One region of the Clostridioides sp. LIBA-6822 genome, then DNA from elsewhere that is predicted to be linked to it. Evidence: riboswitches for the same ligand, from Rfam matches in the RefSeq annotation. Region 1 holds a riboswitch; each other region holds the start of a gene.
The links. Region 1 has a riboswitch for cyclic di-GMP ahead of ACTG48_RS19700 (type II secretion system protein). Riboswitches for the same ligand answer to the same signal wherever they lie in the genome.

Region 2: linked by a shared signal. The riboswitch ahead of ACTG48_RS01845 (flagellar basal body protein) and the one ahead of ACTG48_RS19700 (type II secretion system protein) in region 1 are both predicted to bind cyclic di-GMP.
Region 3: linked by a shared signal. The riboswitch ahead of ACTG48_RS18100 (Cys-Gln thioester bond-forming surface protein) and the one ahead of ACTG48_RS19700 (type II secretion system protein) in region 1 are both predicted to bind cyclic di-GMP.

What each region holds. Positions count from the first base shown of each region.
Region 1 is NZ_CP196995.1:4,145,577-4,153,778, forward strand. It holds gene ACTG48_RS19685 (PilN domain-containing protein) at 1-1,546, opposite strand, end outside; gene ACTG48_RS19690 (type II secretion system F family protein) at 1,561-2,769, opposite strand; gene ACTG48_RS19695 (GspE/PulE family protein) at 2,781-4,457, opposite strand; gene ACTG48_RS19700 (type II secretion system protein) at 4,604-5,113, opposite strand; cyclic di-GMP riboswitch class II at 5,274-5,359, opposite strand; gene ACTG48_RS19705 (ribose-phosphate diphosphokinase) at 6,201-7,151, opposite strand; gene glmU (bifunctional UDP-N-acetylglucosamine diphosphorylase/glucosamine-1-phosphate N-acetyltransferase GlmU) at 7,245-8,202, opposite strand, start outside.
Region 2 is NZ_CP196995.1:317,690-325,891, forward strand. It holds gene ACTG48_RS01825 (glycosyltransferase) at 1-334, shown strand, start outside; gene ACTG48_RS01830 (sugar 3,4-ketoisomerase) at 414-824, shown strand; gene ACTG48_RS01835 (DegT/DnrJ/EryC1/StrS family aminotransferase) at 824-1,915, shown strand; gene ACTG48_RS01840 (GNAT family N-acetyltransferase) at 1,952-2,449, shown strand; cyclic di-GMP riboswitch class I at 2,583-2,673, shown strand; gene ACTG48_RS01845 (flagellar basal body protein) at 3,080-3,397, shown strand; gene flgC (flagellar basal body rod protein FlgC) at 3,405-3,809, shown strand; gene fliE (flagellar hook-basal body complex protein FliE) at 3,819-4,136, shown strand; gene fliF (flagellar basal-body MS-ring/collar protein FliF) at 4,161-5,711, shown strand; gene fliG (flagellar motor switch protein FliG) at 5,724-6,800, shown strand; gene ACTG48_RS01870 (FliH/SctL family protein) at 6,784-7,524, shown strand; gene fliI (flagellar protein export ATPase FliI) at 7,528-8,202, shown strand, end outside.
Region 3 is NZ_CP196995.1:3,828,741-3,836,942, forward strand. It holds partial or broken gene ACTG48_RS18090 (D-proline reductase (dithiol) proprotein PrdA) at 1-395, opposite strand, end outside; gene prdR (sigma-54 dependent transcriptional regulator PrdR) at 834-2,594, opposite strand; gene ACTG48_RS18100 (Cys-Gln thioester bond-forming surface protein) at 2,966-5,062, opposite strand; cyclic di-GMP riboswitch class II at 5,078-5,163, opposite strand; gene prdC (proline reductase-associated electron transfer protein PrdC) at 5,600-6,913, opposite strand; gene ACTG48_RS18110 (polysaccharide deacetylase family protein) at 7,302-8,066, opposite strand.

The sequences.
Region 1 (8,202 bases):
CTTCTATGTTTATAACATTTGGTATCTTATCATATAATGGTGTTTTATCATCTTTTTCTGTATCAGCACTATCAGTTTCACTATCTCCAGTTAATGCTTCTGATACATTTGTAGTCTTATCTTCATTTAAATCACTGCTGGTTTTATCTCCATCATTATTACTTTTCGTATTTGATTTTGTTTCATTGCTACTTGATTTATTTGTGGTAGTTTTATTGTTATTTGAGTTCTCAGTTTTATTAGTAGTCCCAAGATTTTGATAAGTCGTTGATAGGTTCGTTAGTTCAACTCTACTTGGAGTATTTTTATCTATATCATCCAATAAATTTTCCCATTTTACCTTTTTCCCAATTAACATATCATATACCTTTATTTCTTCAGTTTTGCTTTGTATCATTTTTTCTATGTTTCCAATCTGATAATATGCAGATTCAATATTTCTTATTTCATCATTAACATTTTCAAGCTCTTTATTGGCTAGATTATTAAAAAAAATCAAACATAAATATGGAATAGCAAGAACTAATATAACTATTGGTGCTATTTTCAGTATGTTTTTCATTTGTTTGGCTTTCATCTGTTTTTTGAGTATATCCATTGGTAAAAAGTTTATATTTTCAAAATCTTTTTTACCTTTAGGTTCTATCATACTTCCTAGAATCTCTACGATTGAATTTATATCGTCTTCGTCTATATCTCCAGTTATCATATCAGATATATCCATTATTTCAGTAAGACCTTGAGAAACATAATTTGAAAATGCAGAACTAAAAGCCTCGTAAATTAATTTATTGGAATATCTTTTTCCTAATATTAATATAGTGTCTGTAACTTTACCAAAGTTTCTTGATGAATAGTAATTCATAAGACCTTTTGATTCTTCTACTACATTTAATAACTGCATTTCCATGTCTTTTGCAGTTATTCTTATAGGTATATTATCACTAATAAATAAAGTATCTTTCTTATATATATTTATAATTGTACTATTGTCACTTATATTAGTTACCATTATGTCACTGTAATCTAAATTTTTAAGAATTCTTAAATAAGCTGTTGATAGTGTATCTACTCTATCTAATATTAAATCAAACTCATGCATTATCTCTACAATTGCATTTATTTCTTCCTTTTTTATAGCTCCAATGATAAGATTCAAACTTGACTCCTCACCAGTTGAACTATCTGATGTTTCACTAGATACTTCATATGAAAACACATATTCATCTGATTCCAAAGCCATCATCTCATCCATTTCTAGCTTCATAAATCCATCTAAATCCTTTTTATCCATCTTAGGGAGTTTTTGGGGTTTTAGAATTACATCTCTTGTATTTAAACAAAAAACTACGTGTCTTGATTTTAACTTCACATTTTCTAATGCGTATCTCAATAGAGCATACTTTTCCTTAGAAAAATCTTGTGCAATATCCTCTATTGAAAACGCATTAAAACTTTTTATATAAAACTTATCTTTATCATGTTTATATCTGCCCTCAACTATGGAAATAGAATCGCCATAATATGATACATAAACCTTGTTCATTTGTCCTTTCCCTCCTACATAGCATCATATATACTAAGCATTGGCATAAATATTGATACAACCAGTACCGCAACTATAATACCAACTGCAATTATTAAAACAGGTTCTATCATTGATGCCATCCTATTTAAATAAATTTCGGATTCATACTCATAGAATTCGGCCATCTGTCTACTTATATTCTCTAACTCCCCTGTCTGCTCCCCTATAGCTATCATCTGTACTAGCACAGAATCAAAATATGTATATCTTTCTAAGTTCTCTGCTAAGCCCTCACCTCTTGTTATTCCATCTTTGGCTGATGCCAAAATCTTTTCTGCCATGGTATTATTTACACTATCTATAATATAATCAAGCCCCTGAACTAAAGGGTATCCTGTTGATACAAATAGATACAATGCTCTTGAAAACCGTGTAGCCACCATACAGTTTATTCCTTTTCCTAAAATAGGAATCTTATTTATGACTCTATCTTTATGTGCTCTACCAATGGGTGTTTTTAGATACTTCTTAAATTGGTAAATAGACAATATAATAGCTAGAAGTACTATTATCCAAAAATTCTTCATAAACACACCAAACCCCATAACAATTCTTGTTATAAGTGGAAGAGATGCTCCTACTGTTGTAATTGAATTAACCATCTTAGGCACCATAAATGCTGTAAATATAAAAATCATTACAAAGGAAGAAATCAAAACTATTAATGGATATGTTGCCGCATTTCTAAGCTTTTGCTTAACCCTGTGTTCACTATCATAAAATGAAGCCATACTTTTTAGTACTTCATCTAATTTACCAGTAGCCTCACCTGTAGCTATCATAGCCCCAAGTAATTTTGGAAACTTTGATTTTGATGAAAGCATTGAATCTGCAATAGTAGAACCTATTTTTATTTCTGCTACTATACGATTAATCTCTTCTCTCAAGGTAACATTAGTTGACCTTCTAGCTAATGTTTCTAGACCTGAGATACTATTTATACCAGAAGATACTATAATAGCAAACTGTCTACAGAAGTGGCTTATCTGGTCAGCTCCTAAGTCTTTTTTTCTCTTTCTATTAAAGACGCTTATGTTTTTACTTTTGCTCTCTTTAATTTCGAGAACTCTAAGATTTCTTTTTCTAAGTAGACTTCTAGCTTCATTAAAATCATTGGCTTCAATTACATCAGTTTGTTTTTTTCCATCCTCTTTTATTACTGTATACTTAAAACTTTTCATAATATCATCCTTTAATCAGTCATCAAAATTATTCTAATCATTTCTTCTACTGTTGTCTTTCCATTTAAAACCTTTTTAACTATATCCTCTTTTAGACTAATCATACCTTGTTTTCTAGCTACCTTTAAAATTTCTCTTTGATTGGCAGATGAATCTATTAACTCTTTTATTTCTGGTGTAATTTCAAGCATTTCAAATATACCTAGACGCCCCTTATATCCTGTATTATTGCATCTTTCACAGCCTTCTCCTTTATAAATAGTTACTGATTCATTTACATCAATACCAAGAGCCTTTTTTTCTCCAATGTCTGCTTCATATGAAACCCTACAATGCTCACATATTTTTCTTGTAAGTCTTTGAGATATTACCCCTAAAACGGATGATGTTATCAAGAAACTTTCTACATCCATATCTAAAAGACGTGAAATTGCTCCAACTGCTGTATTTGCATGTAGTGTACTTAAAACTAAATGTCCTGTAAGAGAAGCTCTAATTGCTATTTCTGCAGTTTCAGTATCTCTTATCTCCCCAACCATTATTATATCTGGGTCTTGACGCATAAAAGCTCTAAGTCCACTGGCAAAGGTAAGACCTGCTTTTTCATTTATTTGAGATTGATTTACACCAGGTAATTCATACTCTATAGGGTCTTCTATTGTTAGGAGGTTCCTATTTTCTGTATTTAATTGATTTAACATTGAATATAGTGTAGTTGTCTTTCCACTTCCAGTAGGTCCAACCACCAATATAAGTCCATAAGGAGTGTTTATCAACTCGTCATATATCTTAGAGCCATGTTCATCTATTCCTAGTACTTCTTTACTAACCATAAAATTACTTTTATCAAGAACCCTCATGGCTATCTTTTCATCCCTATTAGTTGGCATTGTAGAAACCCTAAAATCTATAGGTTTGTTATCCACTTTTAAATAGATTCTGCCATCTTGTGGGATTCTCTTTTCAGATATATTTATATCTGACATTATTTTGATACGACTTACTACTGCTTTGTATGGCGCTGAGTTCATTCTCATATATTCCCTTAGCATTCCATCTATCCTAAATCTAACACGCATGTAATTTTCACTTTGTTCTATATGTATATCACTTGCTTCCATTCTAACAGCATTTTCTAGTATGTTGTTTACTAATCTTACTATTGGAGCTGCATTTACATCTTCTTCAAGTATTACTGTTTCTCTTACTCCACCAGTTCTGTTTTTGTTGTACTCAGTCATAGCTTTATTTATTTCTGAATGTGCATAAGCATGACCTATTGCTTTGTTTATATCTTCTGCACTCGATATAAATATCTCTACATCTTTACCTGACATACGTCTTACATCTTGAACTGCTTCTCTATCTTGTGGGTCTGACATGGCTAGACATATCTTGTCTCCATCGATTTTGAATGGAAATACAGCATATCTTTTACATATATTTTCTGGAACCATCTTTGTAGCTAATGTGTCTATTTCTGTTCCTTCTAAAAATACACTTTCTATATCCAAAAGTTCTTTTAATACACTTATTAATAAGTTACTATCTATAAGACCTTCTTGTACTAGAAATTCTCCTAGTCTTTTTCCACTGTTTTTTTGTTCTGATAATGCCCATTTAAGCTGGTCTTCTGTTATGTATCCTTTTTCAACCAGTTTGTCTCCTATTCTAACTTTTTTAGCCACAGATTTCACTCCTTTACTATCTCAATTATATCATCATTTGTGATTGGATATTAAAGAAAATAGTATAAAAGACAGGAAGATTTTCTTCCTGTCTTTTTTATCATATTTTTCATTGAATTTATAATATTTCTTGTAAAAATATTACTTTAATTATTTGTTGAATCCATTTCAGCATTATCTATAAGTACTATATATAGAGTCCCATCTTTTAATGTTGAATTTTTTTGTAACTCAGTTTTTAGTGTATTCTCTGTGTATATCTTCTTTGGTCCTATATCACTTAATAATTTCTCTATTTGTGCTTTTGTTAATGTAACTCCATCAGCAGCAGTACCATCACCTATCTTTAATGCTAATTTATTATTAACTAAAAGTAATTTATATCCTCCTCCTATGTCTGCTTTGTCTGGAAGAGTATCCATGTAAGTCTCTAATGCATCTAATTCACCACTAGGTGGCATTGTGTTCTTATCTGAATAATAAGATAATGCTGCACTTTTAACTGAACTATAATCAGACTCAACACTTGCTACCTTAGCCTTATTTATATTACTAAATAAAGCTGGAACTGCTACTACTGCTAATATACCTATAATTGCAATTACTACCAATAATTCCACTAAAGTGAAACCTTTTTTATTCTTTCTTAACTTCATTTTTATTCCCCCTCAAATTTTTTAATTAATACTTCCTTATAATATATCTGGTTAAAAATCTAAGTAAAATTATTTACACGTACTAACCAGATTTATTTCTAGCATATAACCATTTTAAAACAAAAAATGCTATGAAAATAAAAGTATCCATAAATAAATACAATTCCATAGCCGGTTGCACCACTAACTCCATATGTTCTAAGGCGCCCAAATCACAGAACATATATCAACGTTTCTATTTTTATTAAATTCAGGGTAATGCATAATTATATATACATATCCACTTATATTATATAATAGTTACCAAATTTTATCAACTAAGTTTATATTATTTATATATACCAATTTTTTACATATTAAAACACAGTTCATACAAATAATTATACTATACAAAAAAAGAAACATCTCCCTACAATTATCATATATCGTAAGGAGATATTTATAAATTATCATTTAGTTTTATCATTGTCATTTCCATCCTTTGCTAATATTTATTTGAAAGCTAGAAGCTATTACAATATAGTATTTTATTAAAATCATCTATTATAAACATTCTATCTCTTTTAATTATGATTCAGCCACAATCACTATATAAATGAAACTCTTCATTTACAGATATGCTCATTGTGCAAAATTACTTTCTTTACAGTAACTTTATATAATCCAGAACCCTCTCACAAACATCAAAGATATAGAATAGATACTATTTTCAATTCTTATAAATAAACTTTCAATAGACTTTTATATTCCTTCTAGATTGTGACTGAATCATTTAAGTATTAGGGGTTCATCTTCTGACCTTCCCATTGGAAACACCTCTTTCTTTGTTTATATTTACATAATACTACATAATCTGAAATTTTTCAATACTTTTTCCAAATATTTTTTATATTCATAATATTCATATTTTTATGTGCTTTTCCAGATTTCTTTTACGTATCTATACATAAATTTTAAACCATAATATTTTTCTAAAATCACATACACTCTTATAATAAATAAAAAACAGCTATATAAATTAAAATATCAAAAAAGAGCTGTTCAAAAGTTTTACATCCTTTTAAACAACTCTTATAAATCTAATAAATTAGAATAATTTACTTACTGATTCGTTAGAGAATATCATTCTTATAGCATCTCCAAATAAAGGAGCTACAGTTTTTATCTTTATCTTATCTATTCTTTTTTCTTCAGGAAGTTGTATAGTATCAAGAACTATTAACTCACTTATCTCTGAATTAGAAATTCTCTCAATAGCTGGTCCTGATAATACACCATGAGTACAACAAGCATAAACATCTTTTGCACCAAACTCTTTAAGTGCATTTGCCGCATTAACTATTGTTCCAGCTGTATCTATCATATCATCTAATAGTATAACATTTTTACCTTTAACATCACCTATTAAGTTCATAACTTCACATACGTTAGCTTTTGGTCTTCTCTTATCTATTATAGCTATTGGCACTTCTCCATTTAAAGAATTAGCAAATTTTCTTGATCTAGTAACACTTCCTAAGTCAGGAGATACTACTACTAAATCTTCTATTTTCTTTTCATTGAAATAATCTGCTAATATTGTTCCACCTAATAAGTGGTCTAGTGGTATATCAAAGTATCCTTGTATTTGAGCTGCATGTAAATCCATTGTTAATACTCTGTCTGCTCCAGCAGCAGTTATTAAGTTTGCAACTAATTTAGCAGTGATTGGATCTCTTGCCTTAGCTTTTCTGTCTTGTCTTGCATATCCATAGTAAGGAATAACAGCTGTTATTCTTCCTGCTGATGCTCTCTTTAATGCATCAATTAAGATTAATAACTCCATTAAGTTATCATTTACTGGGCTATTAGTAGATTGTACTACAAACACATCACAACCTCTTACTGTCTCGTTCATGTTTACACATATTTCACCATCACTGAATGTACCTACTTCACAGTCTAGCACTGATACACCTATATAGTCAGCTATTTTCTGTGCTAACTCTTTCGATGAATTACCTGCAATAATTTTAATCTCGCTTCCGCTAGTATTCATTTATGTAACCCTCCTGAAAATTTTAAAATCCTAATGAATATAATTTATAATAATTTCGAGCTAAATTTATTAGCCAAAATAATAAACTAATACTTACTTACCTTCTTCATCTTTTTGGTTCTTCTTCTCTACCCAACCTTCTTTAATAACTTGTCTTTCTCTAGCTATTGCCAAAGCTCCATCTGGAACATCATGTGTTATTGTTGAACCAGTTGCTATGTATCCTTTTTCTTCTACAACTACTGGTGCAACTAGGTTGGAATTTGAACCTATAAATGCATTATCTTTTACTACTGATTTAAACTTATTTTTACCATCATAGTTTACAAAGACTACTCCACATCCTATATTTACATTTTTACCAACATGTGCGTCTCCTATGTAAGAAAGATGAGATGCTTTTGAACCATCTTCTATAATAGCATTTTTTACTTCAACAAAATCACCTATTTTTACATTGTTTCCTAAGTTACTCTTTGGTCTTAAATATGCATATGGACCAATAGTAGTATTTTCTCCAACTTTACTATCAATTATAGTTGAATTTTTTACTTCTGTACCATCACCTATTTCTGAGTTTGTTATAGATGAATTCATTCCAATTATACAATCTGAACCTATCTTTGTTTTTCCTTGTAACATAACACCTGGATATATTATAGTATCATTACCTATCTCAACATCAGATTCTATATAGGTAGAGTTAGTGTTTATTATAGTCACTCCATTTACCATATGAGATTCATTTATTCTTCTTCTCATAATCTCTTCTGCTTTTGATAATTCTACTCTTGAATTAACACCCATAAGCTCTTCAATAGTTGAACCTGCAAATGCACCAACTTTAAGACCTTTATCTCTCATTATTTTAGCAGTATCAGTTAAATAATATTCGCCTTGTGCATTGTTATTATTTAACAAATCCAATGCTTCTCTAAGGCTCTTACCATTGAAACAATAAATTCCAGAGTTTATCTCACTTATCATTTTTTCTTCTGAATTTGCATCTTTTTGTTCCACTATTCTAAGAAGGTCGCCCTTCTTATCTCTT
Region 2 (8,202 bases), 520 kb from region 1:
ATTGCAAAGAGGAAATATGATATACCTACACGAAGTTTTAAGTTCATTTAGAACTAGTGACCAGCAAAATAGTAATAACTTATTTATAATTAGTGGGTCTGCTCCAGATTGGTATAACATAATAGAGTATTGTTATAAAAATAAACTATTTATTAAATATCAGAAACAACTTGATGAATTAAAAGCATCTTGGTATCAAAAAAACTTTTACTTAATAGAATTATTTTATAAACATATGTCAAGTGAAAACAATTTTAATGAATATAATATATTAAAATATGATATGGATAAATTGTTGGAAGAATGTAATATAGTAATAGAAAATAAAAGCTAAATTCATTAATAAAAATAAAAAATAAAAGTTTGTATATATTATATTAAATATAGTGTTAAGAAAGAAATAAGGTGAAATTATGGATAAATGCTACTTAATAGAATGGAATCCTATTGGAAGTCATGATATAGGATATTTAGTTTCATTAGAATCATATAAAAATATACCATTTGATATCAAAAGGACATATTATACATATAATGTTCCTAATACAATCAAAAGAGGTTTACATGCTCATAAAACCCTCAAACAAGTACTAATTTGTCTAAAAGGAAAATTAAAAGTTAAGTGCAGTGATGGTGTAAAAGAAGAAACCTTTTTATTAGATAATCCTAATGAAGGTTTATTTATAGGTAAAAATATATGGCATGAGATGTCTGGTTACAAGGAAGATACTCTATTAATTGTTCTAGCATCCGATTTTTATGATGAGAGTGATTATATAAGAGATTACGATGAATTTCTAAGATATGTAAGGAGCAATATATAATGATAAAATTTTTAGATATGAAGCCAATGCATAAAAATTTAAAAACAGAGATATTATCTAATATTGAAAAGGTGTATGATTCAAATTATTTTATATTAGGAGAAATGGTACATGAATTTGAAAAAAACTTTTCAAGATATTGTGAAACTGAATTTTGTATTGGTGTAGGTAATGGATTAGATTCATTGGAATTGATTTTAAAAGCATATGATATTGGAGTTGGAGATGAAGTTATAATACCAGCCAACACATATATAGCAACTGCTCTGGCTGTAAGCAATGTCGGAGCTACTCCTATATTAGTAGAACCAGATTGCAACACTTATAATATAGATGCCAATTTGATAGAAGATAAAATAACAAATAAAACTAAGGCCATAATAGCAGTTCATTTATATGGACAACCAGCTGATATGGATTCAATAAAGGAAATAACTAGAAAATATAATTTGAAATTAATAGAAGACAATGCACAAGCTCAAGGAGCATTGTATAAAAATAAGAGAACTGGGAACTTAGGCGATGCTGCAGGTATAAGTTTTTATCCTGGTAAAAATATAGGTTCACTTGGAGATGCAGGAGCAATTACCACTAATGATAGGGATGTATCTGAAAAGATAAGAGTTTTACGAAACTATGGTTCAGAAAAGAAATATTATAATAAATATAAAGGGAAGAATTCAAGACTTGATGAGGTACAAGCTTCAGTTTTAAATATAAAATTAAAGTATTTAGATAAGTTTAACGGCTATAGAAGCGATGTAGCTAGATATTATTTAGAGGGAATAGATAACTCAAAAATAATATTACCAAAGGTTTTAGATGATACAAAGCCGTCATGGCATCAATTTGTAATAAGGACAAAGCATAGAGATAAATTAAGAGATTATCTCTATCAAAAAAATATAGAGACTATGATACACTATCCAATACCTATACATAAACAGAAGGCATATTCAGAATTTAGTAATCTAACAGGGATACTCAAGGTATCAGAACTTATATCAGAAGAAGTTTTAAGTTTGCCAATATATCCATACTTAAATAAACAGGATATAGATGTCATAATAGATGCTATAAATAAGTACTAGGTTTTTAAAGTATAAAATTAAAGTAGGTGTAATAATATGAAAATTAGAAGGCTTGATATAAGAGACATAGGTTTAATGCTCGAATGGATGAAGGATGATGACATAAATAAAAATTTTAAAATAAATTTTAATGATATGGATAAAAATAAAATAGAGGAATTTGTTTTAAATAGTTATACTAATAGAAGTATTCATATGGCAATTGTTGATGATTCAGATGAATATCTTGGAACTGTTAGTTTAAAGAATATAGACTATATTAATAGAAACGCAGAATATGCTATAGTATTAAGAAAAAAAGCTATTGGAAAGAGTGTAGCTAAGATGGGTACAGAAGAAATATTAAAAATTGCTTTTGAAAATCTTAATCTGAAAAAAGTTTATTTGAATGTTTACTCACACAATGAGAGAGCTATAAGATTTTATGAGAAAATGGGATTTATATATGAAGGAGAGTTTAGAGAGCATATATTTTTAAACAATATGTTCATGAATATAAAATGGTATTCAATTTTTAATTATTTAAGCACATAGAAAGAGTATATGATATAAAAAGTATAGGGTTATTTTTTACTAGATTAGATTTTTTGATAATAGTTATAAAATAATAATATAAAATATGATAAAAATGTTTAAAAATTTTATCATTTATTGTATACTTAAATTAAAACTAAATAGGCAAAACTAGAGAAATCTAGTGACGCAAAGCTATAGGGGCTAAAGTTTGTATATGCGAACTATGCTAGCCAGTTGCCAAAAAGAGTCCTAAGTATAATTGTATACGTAGGATTAGTCGAAGTGACTGCTTTTTTGGCGGTCATTTTATTATGGAAAAATTACTTTATTACAGTAGAAAATACATATAATAACATATTTTACCAATTATAACAAGAAATAAAGAAAAACTATCTGAAAAAGTTGCTATTTTACAAAAAAAGGCAACTTTACAAAGAAAAAATTAAATACATATTAAAATTTTTTTTTATTTTTATTGAAGTTAATTAAATTTAAATTAGATTTCTCACTAAAATGATACATTATTATATTAATGTAATAGAATTGCAATAGATTTAAATGGACAAAGAAGTCATTTTTTGTAATATAGCAACTTCATTTTTTAATCATTAAATATAGCAAATAAATATATTTTGAGGAGGGGTGAGTATGAATACATATGACATTATAAAAATGGGATTAGATGCAACTAATCTAAGAAGTCAAACAATAGCAAATAATATAGCAAATATAAATACTGAAGGTTACAAAAAACATTATGTAACTTTTGAAGAAACATTAAATGAGGCCATGCCAAAAATAGAAGAAAAAATAGACAATTCCAAAGGGTTAAGAGTAGATGGCAATAATGTAGATATAGAAGAAGAGAAAGTAAAGCAAGCAATGACAACACTGCAATATAATGCTTTAATAGGTTTTGCAAATGGCAAAATCGCAATGACTAAATCAATAATAGGTGGGAGGTAACTAGAAGATGAGTGTGTTCAGTGGAATGGAAATCTCTGCTAGTGGATTAACAGCAGAAAGTTTGAAAATGGATATCATATCATCAAATGTAGCTAATATAAATGCTACAAGAGGTCCAAATGGAGAAGCATATAGGAGAAAAGTTGTTTCATTTGAAGAAAACTATGATAATAAATTAGGTATGTTAGGAGTAAAAGTCACATCTGTTGAAGATGACAAATCACCTCTTAAAGAAGTATATGACCCAGCTCATCCAGATGCAAAGCCAAATGGATATGTAGAATATCCAAATGTAAATATATTAGTTGAAATGACAGATTTAATAACAGCTTCACGAGCATATGATTCCAACATAGATACACTGAATGCTCAGAAGTCTATGATATCTAAAGCTTTGGAAATAGGAAAGTAGGGATAAATTATGCCAATTACACAAATTAACAATTTAATGCAAGGTGCAAAGTTAGATAATTTAGTTGGAGAAATAAAACCATTAAATCTTAATAATAAAGAAGAAAAAAAGAATTTTGAAGATGTAATAATAGATACTATAGACAAAGTCAATTTTCAACAAGTGACAGCAGATAATATGAAAGAAAAATTTATAAAAGGCGAAGATGTTTCTATGCATGAAGTTATGTTAAAAGGTCAAGAAGCACAACTATCTATGCAATATCTAATAGAAGTTAGAAACAAGATTCATGATGCATATCAAGAAATGAATAAAGTACAAATTTAGCCTTTTGAACAGGAGTAATAATCAATGATAACCAGTTTTAAAAATAAGATTAAGGAGCAAGTTGCTAAAACTAGGACAAAAATAGGTTCTTTAAAAAAAGGGACCAAGATAGCATTAGGTATAGGGATTGTTGCTATATGTTTAGCGCTAGTATTTACAGCAATATCTGCAAGTAAAAATAAGTATGCAGTCTTATTTTCAGAACTAGATGTTCAAGATGCTGCAGATATATCAGCAGAATTAGAGTCTAGAAAGATAGATACTAAGGTAAAAGGAAGCACAATTTATGTGCCTAGAACAGAAGTTGATAAATTGAGACTGGAGTTAGCTCCAAGTCTTACAGGTGGTTCTAAAGGATTTGCACTAATGGATGATAGTTCATCTATAGGGCTTACTGATGAAGAGTTTCAAATTAAGAAGCAAAGAATCATACAAGGTGAAATAGAAAAAACAATCAAGAGTTTTCCACAAGTGGAAGATACTAGAGTACATATAACATTTGGAGAATCATCAGTGTTTGAGAAAGAGGCAGTTCCAGGAAGTGCAGCAGTTTACTTAATGTTAAAACCAGGAACAACCTTAGAAAAAAATCAAATAAAATCTGTTATGGCACTTGTATCAGGAAGTGTTACAAATATACCAGAAAAAAATGTTCAAGTTATTGATAATAAGATGAATTTATTATCAGAAGGTATCTTAGACGATGAAGAAGTTGATGAAAATAATCAACCAATAAATGGTGGTATTAGTGTTGATAAAAATAAGGCATCTGAACAAGCATTGAATAAACAATTAGAAAAGTCTATTTTGGAAATGTTAGAACCAATATTTGGGACAGGCAAAGTAAAAGCTACAGTAAATGCTGATTTAAGTTTTGATACAGCTGAAAAAACTGAAATAAAGATTGACCCTGATAAAGTTGCAATAAAAGAAACAAGGTCAAAAAATTCATCTAAATCTGCGACAAATAATGTCCAAGGTGTAGATGCTAATATGAATAATCAAGGAAATAAAAATGGCACTAACACAGAAGATAGTTTGGATGAGAGCTTTGAATATGAGACAGGTAAGATTGAAACTCATACGATAGTTGCACCAGGAGAACTTAAAAGATTGACAGCTTCTGTTGCTATAGATGGAAAAATAGCTAAAGGTGTTCAAGCTGATGTAGAAGATATTGTTAATAATGCTATAGGTATGGATGGAGCGAGGGGAGATACTCTTAGTGTTGTTTCAATGGTCTTTGACCCTAAAGGAAAAGCCGAGGCTAAACAAGAACTGGAAGAGATTAAAAAAGAAGGTTTCAAAGCTAATATAATGAAGGCAGTTATTGGAGTAGTGGCAGTTGTTGCAGTAGGTGCCATTGGATACTTAATATATAAGAAGAGAAGTGAACAAGAAGATATGGATTATGAGGATGAAGTTTATAGTGCTAATTCTGGTACTGTTGATAAAAAAGATAATCCTCTATTAGGGGATGATCCAGAATTGACATTAGAGGAAGCTGTTAAAATGTATGCAGAAGAAAAACCAGACCAAGTAACAGAAATAATAAAGACTTGGTTAAATGAGTAAGGGGGATAGAATGTGTCCACAGAAATTACAAATGTTAGTGCATTTGACTTAAGTGATATAAGTGAAAATGAAAAAGAGCAAAATGAAAAAATAGAAGGCGAAGGTTTAAAAAAAGCTGCTGTACTTTTAATGACATTAGGACCAACTGTGTCTAGTGATATAATAAAAAGTCTTCCAGATAAACAGGTTCAAAAAATAGGTTTGGAAATTGCAAATATTTCTTCTATAGCTTCAAAAGAAAGAAGAGAAATATTAAAAGAGTTTGTAGAAATAAATAAAGCAAAAGATTATGTTATAGAAGGTGGACTAGAATATGCAAGAGAATTACTAAGTAATGCTTTGGGAAATGTTAAAGCAAATAAATTACTTGAAGGCATATCAATGGATACAAGTACAAAGCCTTTTAAACATATTATAAATCTAGATGCAAAGAAGATATTAGAAATACTTAGGAATGAAAGTGCACAGACCATAGCTATTTTACTTGCACATATGGAACCACAAAATGGTGCAGAAGTTTTAGCGCATTTAGATCTTAATTTACAAAATGAGGTAGCTATGAGAATAAGTTCAATGGGCACAATATCTCCAGAAGTTATAAAAGTAATTGAAAATTCATTAGAAGATAAATTACATTCAATAAGTGGTGATGATTTTAAAGATTATGGCGGAATAGCTACTTTAGTTCAAATATTGCTTAATTCTGATAGAAAAACAGAAAAGAATATTTTGAGTACTGTTGAAGAAAGAGACCCAGCTTTAGCTGCCCAAATTAAATCTCATATATTTGTATTTGAAGATATTGTAAAACTAGATGATATGAGCATACAAAAAGTACTAAAAGAAGTAACTATGAAGGATTTAGTCTATGCATTAAAAGGTGTGGATGATGAAATATCGGATGCTGTATATAGGAATCAATCTTCTAGAGCAGCAGAAGCACTTAAAGAAGAGATGGAAATGGTTGGTGTCATAAAGGTTGCACAAGTTGAAGGTGCTCAGCAAAAAATAGTAAACAGTGTAAGAAAACTTGAAAGAGAAGGTGCCATAACTATTGTAAGGAATTTTGGTGATGACTTTGTTGAATAATAAAATTATTAAAAGTAAAAAAGCATCATATAAAGGAATTCTAGATTTATCTATAATAGATAAAGCTAGAGTAGGAGAACCAAACATAAATGAAGAGAATGACTGTAGATTTAGAGATGAAGTAATAAAAGAAGCTATAGAATCTGCCGAGCTAAAAAAGAATGAGATATTAGAAGAAGCAAAAACAAGTGCACAAAATATAGAAAAACAAGCCTATGAAAAAGGATATAGCCAAGGTCAAAAAAATGGATATGAGGATGGATATAAAGAATCATATGATGAATATACCCAAAAAGCTAAAGATGAAGCAGATTTTATAAGAAATCAGGCAAATTTAATTTTATTACAAGCTAATGAGAAAATGACTGAGTACATAAAGGAAAAAAACAAAGAAATTATAAGACTTGCTATTAACATGGCTAGTTCTGCCCTAAAAAAGCATTTTGAAGATGAAGAATCTATGAGTGATTTATTAAAGCAAATTATTCAAGATTATGAAGGAAGCAGTTCATTCATAGTAAGATGTAATTCTTTATATAAAGATAATATAGAGAAAGAGTTTGAAATATTCAAAGAAGAAACATCATTAAAGTCAAGTGTATTTGTTATTGCAGATGATAGTATAGATAAAGGAAATGCTATTATACAAAAGGAAAATGGAAGAATAATAGTTGGTATTGATTGTGCTATAGAAAAACTAAAAGAAGAATTGCTTGGTGAATAAAGTATGTATAAAACTGATATATCTATAGATTTTGACAAAATAAATAAGAAAATAGAAAATTTAGAGCTTACTATATCAGAGGGTAGAGTTAAGAAGATAATAGGGCTTACTGTAGAAGTTGAAGGAATAAAAGCTTTTGTTGGAGAGCTATGTGTTATATACAATCAAGTCAACAAACCAGTTAATTGTGAAGTAGTAGGTTTTAAAGATAAAGAAGTAATATTAATGGCATTAGGAGAGCTAACATTAATAGCACCTGGTTGTAAAGTTATTTCTAAGGGGATACCTTTAAGTGTTATGTGTAGTGATAATTTATTAGGTAAAGTGCTTGATGGTCTTGGGAATCCTATAGACAACTCAGAACTTGTTTTAGGGGATAGATACAACTTGAATAATGAACCTCCTGACCCAATGAAGAGAAAAAAAATACGAAATATAATGGAAACAGGTGTAAGAGCAATAGATGCATTTACTACTTGTGGTGAAGGACAGAGAATAGGAATATTCGCAGGAAGTGGAGTAGGTAAGAGTACAACTCTAGGTATGATTGCTAGAAATGCAAAAGCAGATGTAAATGTAATTGCTCTTGTTGGTGAAAGAGGAAGAGAAGTCCTAGATTTTATTGATAAAGATTTAGGAGAAGAGGGAATGAAAAAATCTGTTGTTGTATGTGCTACA
Region 3 (8,202 bases), 320 kb from region 1:
GGTATCTCTAAGTTTATATCTTTACCTTCTTGTATGTGTATTTTTATTACTTGACCTGTTGTAGCCTGTGTCAAAGTAGATACAGGTGCTACTGGAGCTTCTACTACTTCTTCAGTAGATTCCTCAACATCCGTTTCTGCTGTTTTATACCCTTCTACATTATCTGTAGTCATTGGAGATAAAGCATCTAAAGTTTTTGTTAATTTAGCTCCTAATACTTGACCTACTGTTAAATGATTTTCTGGTATAACTAGCAATCCTGAATCTTCTAAATCTCCAAATATTGCTGGATCTTCTAAATTTTCTGGTGCTATTATTGTTCCTTCTTCAAATCTACAGCAGCATACTGCTGGGTCATTTGCATGAGCTTGAGCTGTTTCTAAAGTTATTGACATATAAAAATGCCTCCTTCTTTTGATTTTTAATTTATATTGATACCTTAACACTTTTAATAATAAACATTTTTACTGTTCCCTACTAACAGCTCCAAGTGTTAAGATTTTTAAACTACATAAGTCATCAAAATTATTGTTTTTTTCTCATTTGAAGTCACCTTATATATAAGCAATTCCTATGCCAACTTATTAACAAAAAGATTTTTTCTATAATAGATTCTTCTCTTATCGCTATTTTTAGCCAAATATCATATAAATATTTATTTAAAGCAGTTTATTTTTTATGCTTGTAAACATTTTCTCAAACAAAAAAAAGTGTCAATTTATCAACACTTTTTCATTTTTTTTAACATACCCACATACATAGCATTGTTATAGCCATTGATTTTGCTACATTTCAAACTCGCACTTATTATTTTGTCAAAATTTAGTCATGTGTCATATTTTAGACACATCTATTTTATACTGGTCTATCTTATAATACAATGTAGTTCTTGGTATATTTAATATCTTAGCTGCTTTAGCTTTGTTTCCATTAGACATTTTTAAAGCCTTTGTTATATTTTTTACTTCAATCTTTTGAGTAGCTTTCGTCAAATCCAAAGGATATTCCTCTTCTTCAATACTCTTATTAGTAGAATCCATCATATAACTTGGTACATCTTCCACCTCTATCCTAGAGTTTTGAGATAAAACAACCATATTTTCAATTGTATTTTTCAATTCTCTAATATTGCCTTTCCATCTGTAACTTTGAAATATGTCTATTACATCTTTACTAATTGTAAGAACAGGTTTATTATTTTGTTTACATATTTCTTCTAAAAAACTATGCACTAACAATCCTATATCTTCTTTTCTCTCTCTAAGTGGTGGTATTTTTATTTCCACAACATTTAATCTATAATATAAATCTTCTCTAAACTTTTCTGCTTTTACCATTTTCTCTAAATCTTTATTAGTAGCTGATATTATTCTGGGATTTATTTTTATTGTGGTATCTCCACCAACTCTTCTTATTTCTTTTTCTTGCAACACTCTAAGCAACTTAGCCTGCATACTAAGAGGTAAATCAGCAATTTCATCTAAAAATACAGTTCCATCTTTTGCAAGTTCGAATATACCTATTCTACCTTTTTTACTTGCTCCAGTAAATGCACCTGATTCATACCCAAAAAATTCGCTTTCAAATAACTCATTTGGTATAGCACTACAGTTAACAGGTATAAACTGACCTTTCCTCTCACTATAATCATGAATAGCTCTTGCAAATACTTCTTTACCTGTACCACTTTCACCCCAGATAAATATACTACTATTAGTTCTAGCTACTTGTTTTGCAATCGCTTTCGATTTTTCTAATTTATAGCTTTTACCTAAAATTTTGTCAAAGCTACCTTTAGATAAGTTTTTAACTTCATTCTTTAAATATTTCAAAGTATCATTTACTTTTTCAAGCTCAAGAGCAAGTATCTTGGCTTCTGTAACATCAACCTCTGTACATACAACACCAATAAATTCTTCCTTATAAAATATAGGATTTGCATGAACTAACGCATACATATTTTCTTTTTTATCCGTAAAATATAAGTCACTCATACCGATTTTACTATTCAATACTTTCTCTGAGATAGTATTCTCCAAAAATTCGTTCATCGGTCGACCGACTATGTCTTCAGATTTTATATCATACCTTTCCTCCATAAACTTATTCCATAATATAACTACACCTTCGTTATTTATAGCACAAATTCCTTCTTTAATTTGTCCTATAATATATTTTAAAGTCAAACCATAGTCTTCTAAGTGCATATATAGATAATCTCTAATATGTTCTTGTTTTAATACACCAATAATTTTATTATCTCTAAGAACAGGAAGAATTCCTATATTTTTCAATATCATTATATCTCTACACTCATCTAAGGTTAAACCTTCGCTGACATATATTACATCCTTTTTCATTATAAGTTTTACTGTCTGGCCTTCATATTTCTTATGCATGTCATAAAGATTATGTATATCTGTCATAGATATAATACCTTTTAATTCACCAGATGAATCTATTACCATTAGAGTTTTTGTATTGCTTTTTATCATTTCTTTTATTGCATCTTCAATTCTTGTGTCTTCGTCTATAGTTGTAAATTTTGTATCCATTACCTCTTCTACTTTTTTTACTTCTGGTATCGAAAACATAAAGTCCCCCCTTTATAGTAGTACATCATCAAAACTTATTTATACATATTTATTCTAGCATATCATAATAACAATTTATTCAATAATTAATATTAAAATTTCTTAAGTGATTATTATACAGATTTCTAATACAAATTCATGTAAGTACTAAAATGAATACTTAAATCTATACAAATAAAATCAAATGAATTATACCTTTAGTATGTTATTTTTTCAATACTATTTTCACCTTCAAATTATTTTTCTATTCATAAAACAGTTAACATCCATTTTAAAAAAGATTATATTTACATAAAAAAATGCCTCAAAATGATTTTTAAATCAATTTGAGACAATATATTTTAAAACTTAATAATAAGCAGTATTCCGTATTAATTTTTTACTCTTTTAGCTTGATATACCAATCCACAAATTGCTATAACACCAATAAGTATATATGGCATTATTTGCGTTTCATCACCTGTTTTTGGTGATTTTACCACTATATCATGTGATGGTGGCACTGGTGGGTTTACTATTGTATCATTTTTTGATGGTACTGATGTATTTTCTACTATATCACTTGATGGTGGTACTGGTGGATTTATCACTGTATCACCTGATGGTGGTATTGGTGGATTTATCACTGTATCATCTGATGGTGGTATTGGTGGATTTATCACTGTATCATCTGATGGTGGTACTGGTGGATTTATCACTGTGTCATCTGATGGTGGTGATGGCTTAGGTTTATGCCCGTTTGAGTCATTATTATCATTATTTGGTGGTATTGGCGGATTTACATCTGGGTCTCCATCCGTTGGTACATCTATATTGAAATCAACTACTTCACCACTTTTTTGTTCTATTGTATAGCTCAATAAATTTTGCTTACTAGCTGGTAATACAGATGAGTGGTCTTTTTCTCCAAAATCAAAAACTGTCTTAAAATATTGAATGGCTTTTGGGAAAATATAATCATAAGATAATGCAGATACCTTATCTTTTACATCTGGCTTATCTATGCTCTTAAGTTTAAACTTTTGTTGTGTTGAAATCTCTACTTCACCTGTACCTATTACATTTCCGTTTTCATCATAAGCAGTTACTCCATCTGGTAATTTCAACTTAACCACACCACTGTAGCCTACTAGAGCTATAGATTCTGTTTCATAAGTTCCATCTTGAATTTTATCAAATTTAATATCAGTTAAACCACTACTTAAACTAGGTTTTCCTGTATCATTTGGCTTTAACTCATTACGACCAGCTTCTAATAATGCTTCTAAATAAGCTTTTGTATTTATTTGAGCTTCCTTGTCTTTCAGATATTTAGCTTTTTCTTCTTCAGTATTTGCATTCTCTATCAATCTATCATAAGAATCTATAAGAGTTTGATAAAGCTTAAGTCTCTCTTGCTCATTCATTTGCCCAAGCATAATCCAAATTGCATCTTGAGTTGCAAAATGAATCATACCTTCATATTCTTTTCCACCTAAATTAAATTGTTGCTTATATCCAAATCCATCAAACTCAGAACCTGCATATAGTATAGATTTAATTGCATCTTCATTTTTATTTTCTTGACCATTAAAATCTTCTGCTGGTAAGTATGGACTCTTATTTTTATTACTTGGAGATTTTAAATGATTATTGTAACAAAATGCAGTTTGTTCTCCATCTTCACCTTCTATTACATATTTACCATACTTATGGCTTGCACCTATAAGACCCTCTATTACATAATCGAAAGTTAAAGTTTTTGTAATATCATCAAATCTTAAATCAAAATAAGGTCTATTTGAACCATCTGTTTCTTTTAATAAACAACTATTCTTTACTTTTGAATTTTTATTATTAGACCAAAAGCTAGTATTTCCATCTCGTGAAGTAAGTACCTCATAAATTTCTGACTGTTCATCTGTTTTTACATCATTTTCGTCTTCCCAGAAATTATATACAATCTTATTTATTTGAGATACAGTAAGATTAAGAATATCTTCAATGTTCTTCTTCAAACTCATTTCTTCCACTTCTAATTTTTCTTCTTCTGATGGTATCATTTCATTTGGTACTTCTTCTAATGATGGTTTATCCCCATCTGGTGTCTCTCCTACTGTTGGTTTTTCTCCATCTGGCGTCTCTCCTACTGTTGGCTTCTCTCCATCTGGTGTTTCTCCTATTGTTGGTTTGTCTCCATCTGGCGTCTCTTCTACTGTTGGTTTCTCTCCATCTGGCGTCTCTCCTACTGTTGGTTTATCCCCATCTGGTGTCTCTTCTACTGTTGGTTTGTCTCCATCTGGCGTCTCTCCTACTGTTGGCTTCTCTCCATCTGGTGTTTCTCCTACTGTTGGTTTCTCTCCATCGAGTATTATATCTTTTCCATCTACTTCGTCAGCATAAGATATTATTGGTGCAAATGCAGTAAATGCTATACTAAAAGCAATTACTAAACTAATTATACTTGATTTTTTAATTTTTATTTTCAAGATTTTCCTCCTATTTATATTTATAGCAGGTTGCACTACTAACTCCATATATCTTTTAAGTGCCCAGGTTTAAGATATACTTCACAGTTTCTATAAATAGGTTTTTAGTAATTTTTAATTCTTATTTTTAAGTATTTTAAGTGCACTTTTTATGAATATCCTAAAATATAATCTTATTATTTAAGATATTCTTGATTAATAAAAGACAAAAATATATTTTCACACTAAAAAAGATACCATAGAGTATCTTGATATAACACAAAAACTTTACCCTGTTGGATGATTGACTTCATTAAATTTTTACTTGTCAATATGGCCACATATTTGAGTCTTTATTTTTGTCTAATATAATTTTAATAGCTATTTCCATCATTATACATTATGCATTACCTTTTGTCTATTTCTTCCATATTATTTATATTATTCCATAATCTTATCGTCATATTGCAACAAAAAACATCCTTAAAGTAATTTTTCAAACTTTTCTAAGGATGTTTTTTTCATATATTTTTATATTATATTATTATTTATATTATATTATTTTATTTTTAATCTTACGTCACCTTTTATTCTTCTTATTAATGGGTGATTAACTGTTCTCATTACATGGTCAGTAATATGATATACACCTAATTTTAATTTTGGTGCAGAACCCATTACTGTGTTACTACAGTCAGTACAGTTTCCTATTAATATAACTTCTGCTCCAGCTTTCTTAAATTCTATACATTTTTGAGCTTGTCCTGGACAGTGTCCTGGATTTTCACATTTTAATGCACCTTTAATTTCTTGAGCTTGTTTACATTTTTGAACTGATACTATATCAGTAACTCCCATTTTAGCTGCTATGTCTCTCATTCTTTCTTCATTAGGTCCACATGCACAGACTAAAAGACCCATTTTTCTCTTTTCATTAACAAATGGCATAGTAACTATTATACCACCACTAGTTTTAGTTATTGGAGTATCTAAAGTAGTAGCTTTACCAGTGAAAGGTCCTCCTAAGATTATCTCTCCGTATTCACCTTTTATTCCACCAGCTCTTTCAATTAATTCTCCAACAGTAGTTCCGATAGGTACATCTTCAAATACTATAGATTCTTTTCCACTGTTTAATTGTCCAACTACAGTTACATTTTTAGATATAACTGGTCTTTTTTGCTCAACAGCTTCTACTATTCTAGTTAATGTCTCTACATTTATTACTACTGCATTAGCTTCTGAAGGTAATTGAGTTGGCTCAAGTAATTTACCTAGAACATCTCTTACTATCGCTCTCTCTTCTCCCATTGGGTACATGTCAACTAGTTCTGCAACTTCTATGTTATCTCCTGGCTTTATTACTTTTTTGAATGCTGCTATTGCTTCTGGATGCTTGCTTTTTATTGCTAGCATACCTTTTCCAGCATTAGTAACTTCCATAGCGTATTTTATACCTTGATAAACTATTTCTGGTCTTTCTTCTATTTCTTTTATGTTGTGAGCTAATAAAGGTTCACATTCAGCTGCATTTGCTAATATTGTTCCACCTTTTAAATCTATGTTTAATTTTATATGAGTAGGGAATCCTGCTCCACCCATTCCTACAACTCCAGCTTCTTTAATTAAGTCAAGTATACTTTCTCCTTTTAATGGTTCAAAAGTATCATCTTGTACTTCATCAGCTTCGATTACTATAGCTTGGTCATTTATTTCACTTATTTTTCCACTAACACTGGCATAAATATTTGCCCCTAATCCAGCTGGTTCTGCGATTAGAGTTCCTTTTTTTACTACATCTCCAACACTTACTACTGGTTTATCTGGACCACCAACGTGTTGTTTTAATAAAATAGAATATAGTTTGTTCAACTAGTACGCCCCCTTAAGTATATTAATTTTTTTATAAGCTGTTCAAATAATGTTAATGTTGTTTTTCTATTACAATGTCTTAACATATTGTTTATTTCTATAGAACATATCGCTTATTAACAAAGCAATTTCTATGCCAACTTTTAAACAAACTTATATCCTTTGAAAATACTGTCTTACAGCATTCATAACTTATTTAAAATATTTAAACTTATTTTAAATAAGTCAATTATTAGACACTTTTTTAATTAATTTAATCTATAATTATTGATATCGCATACATGCATAAAAAGTGTCAAAAAATAGACACCGTCTTTTTATCGACACTTTTCTAACATATATTATATAATTTACCACAACTTTACTTAAAATATACATTTATTACTTATTAATTCCTAGGTTTTTGCACTCCATTAGAGTCAACTATGTAATTATCTTTATATAGTAAGTCTGATACCTTTACTAAATTGTATCCATCTTTTTTAAGTTTACTTATTATAGTGTCCAAGTAGTTATCTACATCATTTATATTAGCATGAAATAAAACTATTGAACCAGGTTGAGATTCTTTTATTACTTTTTCAATTACGTGGTTTGGTCCAAGCTCTTTCCAGTCTATAGAATCCACATCCCACTTAATTACTTTATAACCTAAATCACTACAAATGTCCATAGCTTTGTTGTTTACATCTCCAAAAGGTGGTCTAAACAGATTGGTCTTTTTCCCTGTTATATTAAATATCTTTCCCGATGTCGTTTCTATTTCTTTTGTTATATCTTCTTTTGATATTTCTTTCAAATTAGCATGGGTATTTGAATGGTTTCCAATTTCATGACCTCTTTCATCTATAGCCTTTACAATATCTTCATTATCATCAACCCAACTACCAACTAGAAAAAAAGTAGCTTTTATATTATGTTTATCTAAAGTATTTAGAATTTCATCCATATTATTAGTTCCCCATGCCACGTCAAAACTTAAAGCTATTTTTTTCTCATTTGTATCAACTTTATATATAGGCATTTTTGAGTTGTCAGATTTAGAACATATGTACTTTATTCCACAAACAAAAGCAAATATTAATACTAATAATAATGAAAAAAATAAAACACTATATATCAAAGCTTTAGTTCTTTTAACTTCTCTTTTCATACTATTCCCCCTTTTAGATAATTTCTTCTATATTTAAAATTTATTTTTTTTTAGCTCAAAAAAGTACTGTAATATTTAATTTATAGGACAATAAAGAAAAAAACAAAGTCTATCTTGACCCAGTTAAATGCTCTAA